DNA from 3 places in the Citrobacter sp. C1 genome. Region 2 is predicted to be linked to each of the others. Evidence: predicted binding sites of a transcription regulator. Region 2 holds the regulator's gene; each other region holds the start of a gene.
What was found. The regulator sigma-54, encoded in region 2, starts transcription at its own class of promoters, with help from an activator protein. The targets are predictions, from matches to a motif close to GTTGGCACANNTTTCGCTNT.
Positions count from the first base shown of each region.

Region 1: the regulator sigma-54 is predicted to act here: its motif matches at 2,106-2,125, upstream of norV (anaerobic nitric oxide reductase flavorubredoxin).
Region 3: the regulator sigma-54 is predicted to act here: its motif matches at 1,989-2,008, upstream of glnA (glutamate--ammonia ligase).

Region 1 covers NZ_CP115035.1:1,057,761-1,061,045, forward strand. The annotation lists gene norW (NADH:flavorubredoxin reductase NorW) at 1-610, opposite strand, end outside; gene norV (anaerobic nitric oxide reductase flavorubredoxin) at 607-2,055, opposite strand; gene norR (nitric oxide reductase transcriptional regulator NorR) at 2,247-3,285, shown strand, end outside.
Region 2 covers NZ_CP115035.1:493,431-496,715, forward strand. The annotation lists gene ptsN (PTS IIA-like nitrogen regulatory protein PtsN) at 21-512, opposite strand; gene hpf (ribosome hibernation promoting factor) at 596-883, opposite strand; gene rpoN (RNA polymerase factor sigma-54) at 906-2,339, opposite strand; gene lptB (LPS export ABC transporter ATP-binding protein) at 2,386-3,111, opposite strand; gene lptA (lipopolysaccharide ABC transporter substrate-binding protein LptA) at 3,118-3,285, opposite strand, start outside.
Region 3 covers NZ_CP115035.1:4,876,344-4,879,628, reverse strand. The annotation lists gene glnL (nitrogen regulation protein NR(II)) at 1-299, opposite strand, end outside; gene glnA (glutamate--ammonia ligase) at 494-1,903, opposite strand; gene typA (ribosome-dependent GTPase TypA) at 2,283-3,285, shown strand, end outside.

The DNA of each region.
Region 1 (3,285 bases), 560 kb from region 2:
ATTTCAGCAGCAGGTGTACGCCCATATCGGTCAGACGATGCTGTAAACGGCTGCTGACTTCTGGCGGCATTAACGAGGCCAGAATGCTGGCGGCGTTATCGATAAGCGTCACCGCTTTACCGGCACGGCAGAAATCCATCGCCAGCTCGCTGCCAATCAAACCACCGCCAACAATCAGGACTCGCTGAGCGTCGCGCAGTTGCGTTTCACAGGCGCGATACTCCTGCTGGCTGTTCAGTGTGAGCATTAACTCACGTCCGGTCACCGGCGGTACAAAGGCTGATGCCCCCGTAGCCAGCACCAGCTTGTCATACTGCCACTGCTTGTCCTGGCTTTTCACTACGTGAGCATCGGCATCGATGTCGGTCACCCAGGTGTGCGGGAACAGGCGCAAATTAAACTGTTCGGCAAACTCCCCCGCCGACTGGCGGGTGAGGTCGTCGGCACGCTGTGCCTGGCTGATAACATGGCTGAGATCGGGCTTGTTGTACTCATCGATGCTGTCAGCGGCAATCAGGGTCAGCGGGACAGTCGCATCCTGCTTACGGATATTTTTGACTAACTGGCGGGCGGCGAAGCCCGAACCAATAATGACAATTCCGCGGCTCATTTTGCCTCCGTAGCCAGTACGTCGAAGACGTCTTTGCCTAATGAACATTCCGGGCACAGGAAGTTTTCCGGCACGTCGCTCCACGGTGTACCCGGTGCGACATCCTGCAGCGGCTCGCCTTTCTCTGGATCGTAGATCCACTGGCAAACGCTGCACTGCATGCAAGGTCCAAGGTCAGCGGCCGCGGCGGCGGCACAGGCGCACTCTTCCTCTTTGGTTGCGGCTTTGACGCTGGTTTCCGGCAGTGGCGCGAGCGCCCACTGACGTGCAATTTCACGACCGTGCTGACGGCACAGTTCCAGCGCATCCAGATCCGGGCGCCATTTGGCTTTCAGGCTCAGGGACATTTCAAAACCGGCATCCTGCAGACGCGTGGACAGACGGTCTACCGCACCGCCGCTCCAGCCGTGTGAGCCGAAGGCGCTGGCGCGTTTATTGCGAAAACGCAGGCCGGTCATCTCTTCGACCAGACCGGCGATCTTCGGCATCATCACGTTGTTCATCGTGGAGGTGCCGACCAGCACGCCTTTAGAGCGGAAGACGTTCGTCAGGACTTCGTTTTTATCGCTGCGGGCGACGTTAAAGATTTTCACTGCCACGTTCGGGTCAACTTCGTTGATGCCCTGGGCAATGGCGTCGGCCATCATACGGGTGTTGTTGGACATGGTGTCGTAGAAAATGGTGATGCGGTCTTCCTGATAATCCGCCGCCCATTTCAGGTACATCTCAACGATCTGCGTTGGGTTGTCGCGCCATACCACACCGTGAGAGGTGGCAATCATGTCAACCGGCAGATTGAAGCCGAGGATTTCAGTGATTTTTGGCGTAACCAGGCGGCTGAACGGTGTCAGGATGTTGGCGTAGTAGCGCTGGCACTGTTCGAACAGTTCAGTCTGATCTACTTCGTCGTTGAACAGACGTTCGTCACAGTAGTGCTGACCAAAAGCATCGTTACTGAACAGCACGGCGTCACCGGTCATGTAAGTCATCATGCTGTCCGGCCAGTGCAGCATCGGGGTTTCAACGAAGATCAGCTGTTTGCCGTTACCGATATCCAGTGAGTCACCGGTTTTTACCACGTTGAAGTTCCATTCCGGGTGATGGTGGTGGCCGGTGATGGAGTCAATAGCGTTAGCGGTGCAGTAAATCGGCGTGTCCGGGATGCAGGACATCAGCTCGGTCAGCGCACCGGCGTGGTCTTCTTCTGCATGGTTAATGATGATGTAGTCAATATCTGCCAGGTCAATTTCATTGCGCAGATTCTGCACGAATTCACGGCTAAACTTGTGGTCTACTGTATCGATCAGGACATTTTTTTCTTCACGGATAAGATAGCTGTTGTAGCTGCTACCGCGCAGCGTTTTGTATTCGGTCCCGTGGAAATCACGAACTTCCCAGTCACGTTGGCCAACCCAATGAATGTTATTTTTAACCAGAATAGACATAGCAACCTCAGTAATTAATTTAGCGTGTTTCTAAAAAAGATGTTTTGCTTATTGCAGGTTGCGTGCCAACTTTTTATTTAATTGATTTATAACAGTTTAATGTTTTACCTCTCTAAATGAGCTGTCAAAATGACTATGCTTTTTGTTGTCAATATGACAATATGCATTGTCAAAATGACAATGAGGTAGCCATGAGTTTTTCCGTTGATGTGCTGGCGGGTATCGCCATTGAATTACAAAGCGGTATTGGGCATCAGGATCGTTTTCAACGCCTGATCACGACGCTGCGTCAGGTGCTGGAGTGTGATGCGTCGGCGCTGCTGCGCTATGAATCACGACAGTTTATTCCGCTGGCGATCGACGGGCTGGCGCAGGATGTTCTCGGCAGACGTTTTACGCTGGAGGGGCATCCGCGTCTGGAAGCGATTGCCCGCGCCGGGGACGTGGTGCGTTTTCCAGCCGACAGCGATTTGCCCGATCCGTACGATGGGCTGATCCCCGGCCAGGAAAGCCTGAAGGTCCATGCCTGCATTGGGCTGCCGCTGTTTGCCGGACAAAATTTGATTGGCGCGCTGACGCTGGATGGTATGGAGCCAGATCAGTTCGATGTCTTCAGCGATGAAGAGCTTAGGTTGATTGCTGCACTGGCGGCGGGGGCGCTGAGCAATGCGCTGCTGATTGAACAGCTGGAAAGCCAGAATATGCTGCCGGGTTCGTCCACCGCTTTCGAACAGGTGACGGAAACGCAGATGATTGGCCTGTCGCCTAATATGATGCAGCTGAAAAAAGAGATTGAGATTGTGGCAGGCTCCGATCTTAACGTCTTAATCAGCGGCGAAACGGGAACCGGGAAAGAGCTGGTGGCGAAAGCAATTCATGAAGGCTCGCCGCGTGCGGTGAATCCGCTGGTGTATCTTAACTGTGCCGCGTTGCCAGAAAGCGTCGCGGAAAGCGAACTGTTTGGCCATGTGAAAGGCGCCTTTACCGGGGCCATCAGCAACCGTAGCGGCAAGTTTGAAATGGCGGACAACGGCACGCTGTTCCTGGACGAGATTGGCGAACTGTCACTGGCGTTGCAGGCCAAGCTGCTGCGCGTGTTGCAGTACGGTGATATTCAGCGAGTGGGTGACGATCGCAGCCTGCGGGTGGATGTTCGCGTGCTGGCGGCCACCAACCGTGATTTACGCGAAGAGGTGCTGGCCGGGAATTTCCGTGCCGACCTGTTCCACC
Region 2 (3,285 bases):
AAAAGGGTGCCATTGGGTTGTTATGCTTCATCCTGTACACCTTCGGTGTCCGTGATGATTTGATACAGCTCCTGATCGCTCTGCGCGGAACGCAGACGGCGACAGATGGTTTTATCCGCCAGACGTTTTGCAACCAGTGACAAGGTGTGCAAATGCGTCTTGGTTTGGTCTGCGGGAACCAGTAGGGCGAACAACAGATCGACCGGTTGATTATCAATGGCGTCGAACGCGATAGGCGTTTCGAGCTGCACAAACACGCCGACCGCGCGCATCGTGTCTTCTTCCAGCTTTCCGTGCGGAATGGCAATACCATTGCCGATGCCGGTACTGCCCATTTTTTCACGCGTCAGAATGGCTTCAAATACCACCTGAGAAGGCAAGCTGAGCTGCTTTGCTGCCAGTTCGCTGATGATTTCCAGAGCGCGTTTTTTGCTTTGGCAGTGAACACCAGAGCGCGTACATTCCTGGTTAAGAACAGTACTCAGTTGTAGAGTCGTATCGTTATTTGTCATAATTTCACCTAAGCGCTAACTGTACAAATGGCCCGTTGTGCTGCACAACAGGCCGTCCTGCACCCGCTAACTGCCCGGACAAGTTAGTGCTGTTTCAGTTTATCTTTATGTTTTGTTAACTGCCGAGCCAGTTTATCAATTAAACCGTCAATGGCGGCGTACATATCCTGACCTTCCGCGCTGGCATGAATTTCGCCACCGTTCACATGCAGTGTTGCATCCGAGATGTGTGTCACCTTCTCCACCTTCAACACAATATAGACCTGATTAATCCGGTCGAAATATTGCTCAAGTTTGGCGAACTTTGTGTTCACAAAGTCACGCAGTGCTTCAGTGATTTCGACGTTGTTTCCAGTGATGTTGAGCTGCATAGTGTCTTCCTTATCGGTTGGGTCAGACCAGCTGTTTGCGCTGGTTAGACGGCGGAATGGATAAAGACTCTCGGTACTTCGCAACGGTGCGGCGTGCCACCATGATACCCTGTTCTGACAGCATAGAGGTTAACTTGCTGTCACTCAGCGGTTTCGCAGGGTTCTCCGCAGCAATTAATTTCTTCACCAGTGCGCGTATCGCTGTAGAAGAGGCTTCGCCCCCGCCCTCAGTGTTGACGTGGCTGGAAAAGAAATACTTGAGTTCAAAAATGCCGCGTGGACTGTGCAGATACTTTTGCGTGGTCACTCGGGAAATGGTTGATTCGTGCATCTCGACGGCTTGGGCGATATCCGCCAGCACCATCGGCTTCATAAATTCTTCGCCTTTCTCAAAGAAGGCTTGCTGTTGCTCAACGATACATCGACTGACGCGCAACAGCGTGTCGTTACGGCTTTCCAGACTTTTAATCAGCCACTTTGCATCCTGGAGATTGGTGCGAATAAACTGGCTGTCGGCATCGTTGCGCGCGCCATTGCACATGGCGGCATAGTGCTGATTAATCTGTAGACGCGGAATGCTGTCGCTGTTCAGTTCGACGACCCAACGATCGTTATGTTTGCGCACCAGTACATCTGGGATCACGTACTCTGGCTCACCGGTTTGGATCGACTGCCCGGGTCTCGGATCCAGCGACTGGATCAGGTTGACGGCTTCTTTCAGCACATCTTCTTTCAACCGGGTAACGCGCATGAGCGAGCGGAAATCGTGATTGGCTAACAGATCGAGGTGATCGCTGATGATCAGGCGGGCTTCTTCCAGCCATGGTGTGGCTTTGTCGAACTGCGACAGTTGAATCAACAGGCAGTCGCGGAGATCTTTCGCCGCCACGCCAACCGGATCAAAACGTTGAACGCGTTTTAGCACGGCTTCGACTTCATCGAGACCAATGTCGTCATCACCCATGCTCTCGAGAATATCATCCAGAGAAACGGTGAGATATCCGGTGTCATCAACCGCATCGACAATTGACGTCGCAATGGCGCGATCGGTATCCGAGAACGGGGTCAATCCCACTTGCCACATCAGGTAATCTTGTAATGATTGCGTGGTTTCACCCTGATAAACAGGCAGTTCGTCGTCGATGTAATCCCCACTGGTGCCCGACGGTGTGCCTGCGGTGTAAATTTCATCCCAACTGGCATCCAGCGGCAGTTCTTCCGGCATCTCTTTTTGTTCGAGAGCATCTGCGGTATCGAGGGAATCGCTGTCCTGTTTTTCCTGGGTATCAATTTCGTCGTGAAGATCGGTTTGCTCGAGCAGTGGGTTACTTTCCAGCGCTTGCTGAAGTTCTTGCTGAAGTTCCAGCGTAGACAACTGCAACAGACGGATAGCCTGTTGTAGCTGAGGCGTCATTGCCAGTTGTTGGCTAAGCCTGAGTTGCAAACCTTGCTTCATGTTCAGAGTGGTTTTCTCCTGCAGTAACGTGACGTCTTCTACCCTATCAGAGTCTGAAGTCTTCCCCAAGGTATACGCGCTTAACGTGTTCGTCTTGCAGTATTTCGGTTGGCGTGCCGTGTGCTATCAGATGTCCCTGACTCACAATATAGGCGCGTTCACAGACCGCCAGCGTTTCACGCACGTTATGGTCGGTGATCAGCACGCCCAGTCCGCTGTCGCGCAGGTGTTCAATGATACGTTTGATATCAATAACGGAGATCGGGTCAACGCCCGCAAATGGTTCATCCAGCAGGATAAATTTCGGATTTGCAGCCAATGCACGAGCGATTTCCACACGGCGACGTTCCCCCCCGGATAGCGACTGTCCCAGGCTGTCCCGCAGGTGTTCGATATGGAACTCTTCCATCAATTCGTTAGCACGATCTTCGCGCTGTTCGCTGGAGAGATCGTCACGAATTTGCAGTACCGCCATCAGGTTATCAAACACGCTCAGACGACGAAAAATAGAGGCTTCCTGCGGTAAATAACCGATGCCGCGACGGGCGCGTGCATGCAGCGGCAGCAGGCTGATGTCTTCGTCATCGATGATGATGTTGCCCGCATCGCGCGGCACAATGCCCACCACCATGTAAAAGGTCGTTGTTTTGCCCGCACCGTTAGGGCCGAGCAGACCGACGATCTCCCCGGAGTTGACGGTCAGACTGACGTCTTCCACCACACGGCGGCCTTTATAGGCTTTTGCAAGGTTCTTTGCAGTTAATGTTGCCATAACGAATCAGTTACCTTTTTTCTCTGCCGGAGCTTTGGTTTTGTTTTTATCCTGCAGCTGTGACGGCACCAGAACGGTAGTGACGCGTTTGCCTTTATCGCTGAAGGCCTGCATTTTCTGCTCTTTTACCAGATAGGTAATTTTGTCGCCGGTGATGTTGCTGTCCACCTGCTC
Region 3 (3,285 bases), 650 kb from region 2:
GGCAGCCTCTGAGCGGTCACAGAGAGGATATGCGAGTGGCTATCTATCACCAGCGTCACTTCGTTGTCCGTAAAGCCCTGACCCGCTTCCAGGCTCTCTCGCATCAGCCCGATGTTTAATGAGAAATAACTCAGCAGTTCAGAAAGCGGCGTGCCAAACAGTTTGCGGGAACTTTGGGCAAGCAGCTGCTGTGCCGCGGGGTTGGCGTAATGCACCGCCAGCTCATCGTCGACAAGTAAAATGCTGTTAATTAACGAATTGAGGATCTGCCCAGCATCGGGCAGCGTGCCGGTTGCCATTCAGCAGTCTCCTGAAAAAGGTTGCACCAATTTAGTGCATTATAGCTTTCACGTAGAAAAAGCGCGAAGGATCAGTTCGTTGGCGGAGAAAAAAGCCCATCGTGTGATGGGCTGAAAGTTTCCACGGCAACTCAATTCCAGGTTATCGCGCCAGCGCGTGACGCGACCTTATCTGGAAAGTACAACTCAAACGATTAAACGCTGTAGTACAACTCAAACTCTACCGGGTGCGGGGTCATGCGCACGCGGTCATCTTCTTCGCGACGCAGCGTAATGTACGCATCGATCGCTTCATTGGTGAACACGCCGCCTGCAGTCAGGAACTCGCGGTCCAGATCCAGTTCGTTCAGTGCTTCTTCCAGAGAGCCAGCAACCTGTGGGATCTCTTTTGCTTCTTCCGGTGGCAGGTCGTACAGGTTTTTGTCCATTGCTTCGCCCGGGTGGATCTTGTTCTTGATACCATCAAGACCAGCCATCAGCAGTGCTGCAAAGCACAGGTACGGGTTAGCCGCCGGGTCCGGGAAGCGCACTTCAATACGGCGTGCTTTCGGAGAGGCAACGACTGGGATACGGATAGAGGCAGAACGGTTACGGGCAGAGTACGCCAGCATAACCGGTGCTTCGTAACCCGGGACCAGACGCTTGTAGGAGTTGGTGGTCGGGTTCGCCAGGGCGTTGATGGCTTTAGCGTGTTTGATAACGCCACCGATGTAGAACAGCGCCTGCTCAGACAGACCCGCATACTTGTCACCGGAGAACAGGTTTACACCGTTCTTGGACAGGGACATGTGGCAGTGCATACCGGAACCGTTATCGCCGAACATCGGTTTTGGCATAAAGGTCGCCGTTTTACCGAAGCGGTGCGCGACGTTGTGAACGACGTATTTGTAGATCTGAATTTCGTCCGCTTTTTTGGTCATAGTGTTAAAGCGGGTAGCGATTTCGTTCTGGCCCGCAGTCGCCACTTCGTGGTGATGCGCTTCAACGACAAGGCCCATCTCTTCCATGACCAGACACATGGTAGAACGGATGTCCTGGGAAGAATCGACCGGAGGAACAGGGAAGTAACCGCCTTTCACGCCAGGACGATGACCTTTGTTACCACCTTCATATTTGGTGGAGGAGTTCCATGCGCCTTCGATATCATCGATAGCGACGTGGGAACCGGAAATAGAGCTGCCGAAACGGATGTCGTCGAACAGGAAGAATTCTGGCTCTGGCCCGAACAGCACGGTGTCTGCGATGCCGGTAGCACGCAGATATTCTTCAGCGCGTTTTGCGATGGAGCGCGGGTCGCGGTCATAGCCCTGAAGCGTACCCGGTTCCAGGATATCGCAACGGATGATCAGAGTAGACTCTTCAAAGAACGGGTCAATGAGTGCAGTAGAAGCATCTGGCATCAGAACCATGTCTGATTCGTTAATGCCTTTCCAGCCACCGATTGAGGAGCCGTCAAACATTTTGCCTTCTTCAAAGAATTCGGCATTTACCTGATGAGCAGGAATCGTGACGTGCTGTTCTTTACCTTTAGTGTCAGTGAAGCGCAAATCAACAAACTTCACTTCGTGTTCGTTCAGCATCGTCAAAACGTGTTCAGCGGACATACTTACTCTCCCGGATTGGTCATTGTCGTCGTGGTAACGAGGTCTTCAATTCTGCAAAAATTGGCCGTGTCGCCGTAAAAAATATAAAGCGAAATCTGTGCCAACTTTTAAATTGCCCCCAAAAGGCGTTATCATGCGCATCATCGTGCAAAGGGGTTGCACCATGAAGGTTGTATTGCACCATTATAGTGCCTCTTTGTGAACATTAAGCACTATAATGGTGCAATTGACATGAGATTACCCCTTTTAACGCTCCGTGAATGTGATCACAAAGAAACTCTGCAATACTTGTTTGCGGAGGATGTTTGTGATCCTGTTTTGTACTGCGATTAATCCGTGTACAATAACGCGCTATTTCTAAAATGCCTGAGGCAAAGTTGTGATCGAAAATTTGCGTAACATCGCCATCATCGCGCACGTAGACCATGGTAAAACCACCCTGGTAGACAAGCTGCTCCAACAATCCGGTACATTCGACTCTCGTGCCGAAACCCAAGAGCGCGTGATGGACTCCAACGATTTGGAGAAAGAGCGTGGGATTACCATCCTCGCTAAAAACACCGCTATCAAGTGGAATGACTACCGTATCAACATCGTTGATACCCCGGGACACGCCGACTTCGGTGGTGAAGTTGAACGTGTAATGTCCATGGTAGACTCCGTGCTGCTGGTGGTTGATGCAATGGACGGTCCGATGCCGCAGACGCGCTTCGTGACCAAAAAAGCCTTTGCTCATGGCCTGAAGCCAATTGTTGTTATCAACAAAGTTGACCGTCCTGGCGCGCGTCCTGACTGGGTTGTTGACCAGGTATTCGACCTGTTCGTTAACCTCGACGCGACCGACGAACAGCTGGACTTCCCGATCGTTTACGCTTCAGCGCTGAACGGTATCGCAGGTCTGGATCACGAAGATATGGCGGAAGACATGACCCCGCTGTATCAGACCATCGTTGACCGTGTACCGGCTCCGAACGTTGACCTTGATGGCCCGCTGCAGATGCAAATCTCTCAGCTGGACTACAACAACTACGTGGGTGTTATCGGCATCGGTCGCATCAAGCGCGGTAAAGTTAAACCGAACCAGCAGATCACTATCATTGATAGCGAAGGCAAAACTCGCAACGGTAAAGTCGGTAAAGTTCTGACCCATCTGGGTCTTGAGCGTATCGAGAGCGACGTTGCAGAAGCGGGCGACATCATCGCGATCACTGGTCTGGGCGAACTGAACATCTCCGACACCATCTGCGATCCGCAGAATGTTGAAGCGCTGCCGGCGCTGTCTGTTGATGAGCCGACTGTGACCATGTTCTTCAACGTAAACACCTCTCCGTTCTGCGGTAAAGAAGGTAAGTACGTTACTTCTCGTCAGATCCTTGACCGCC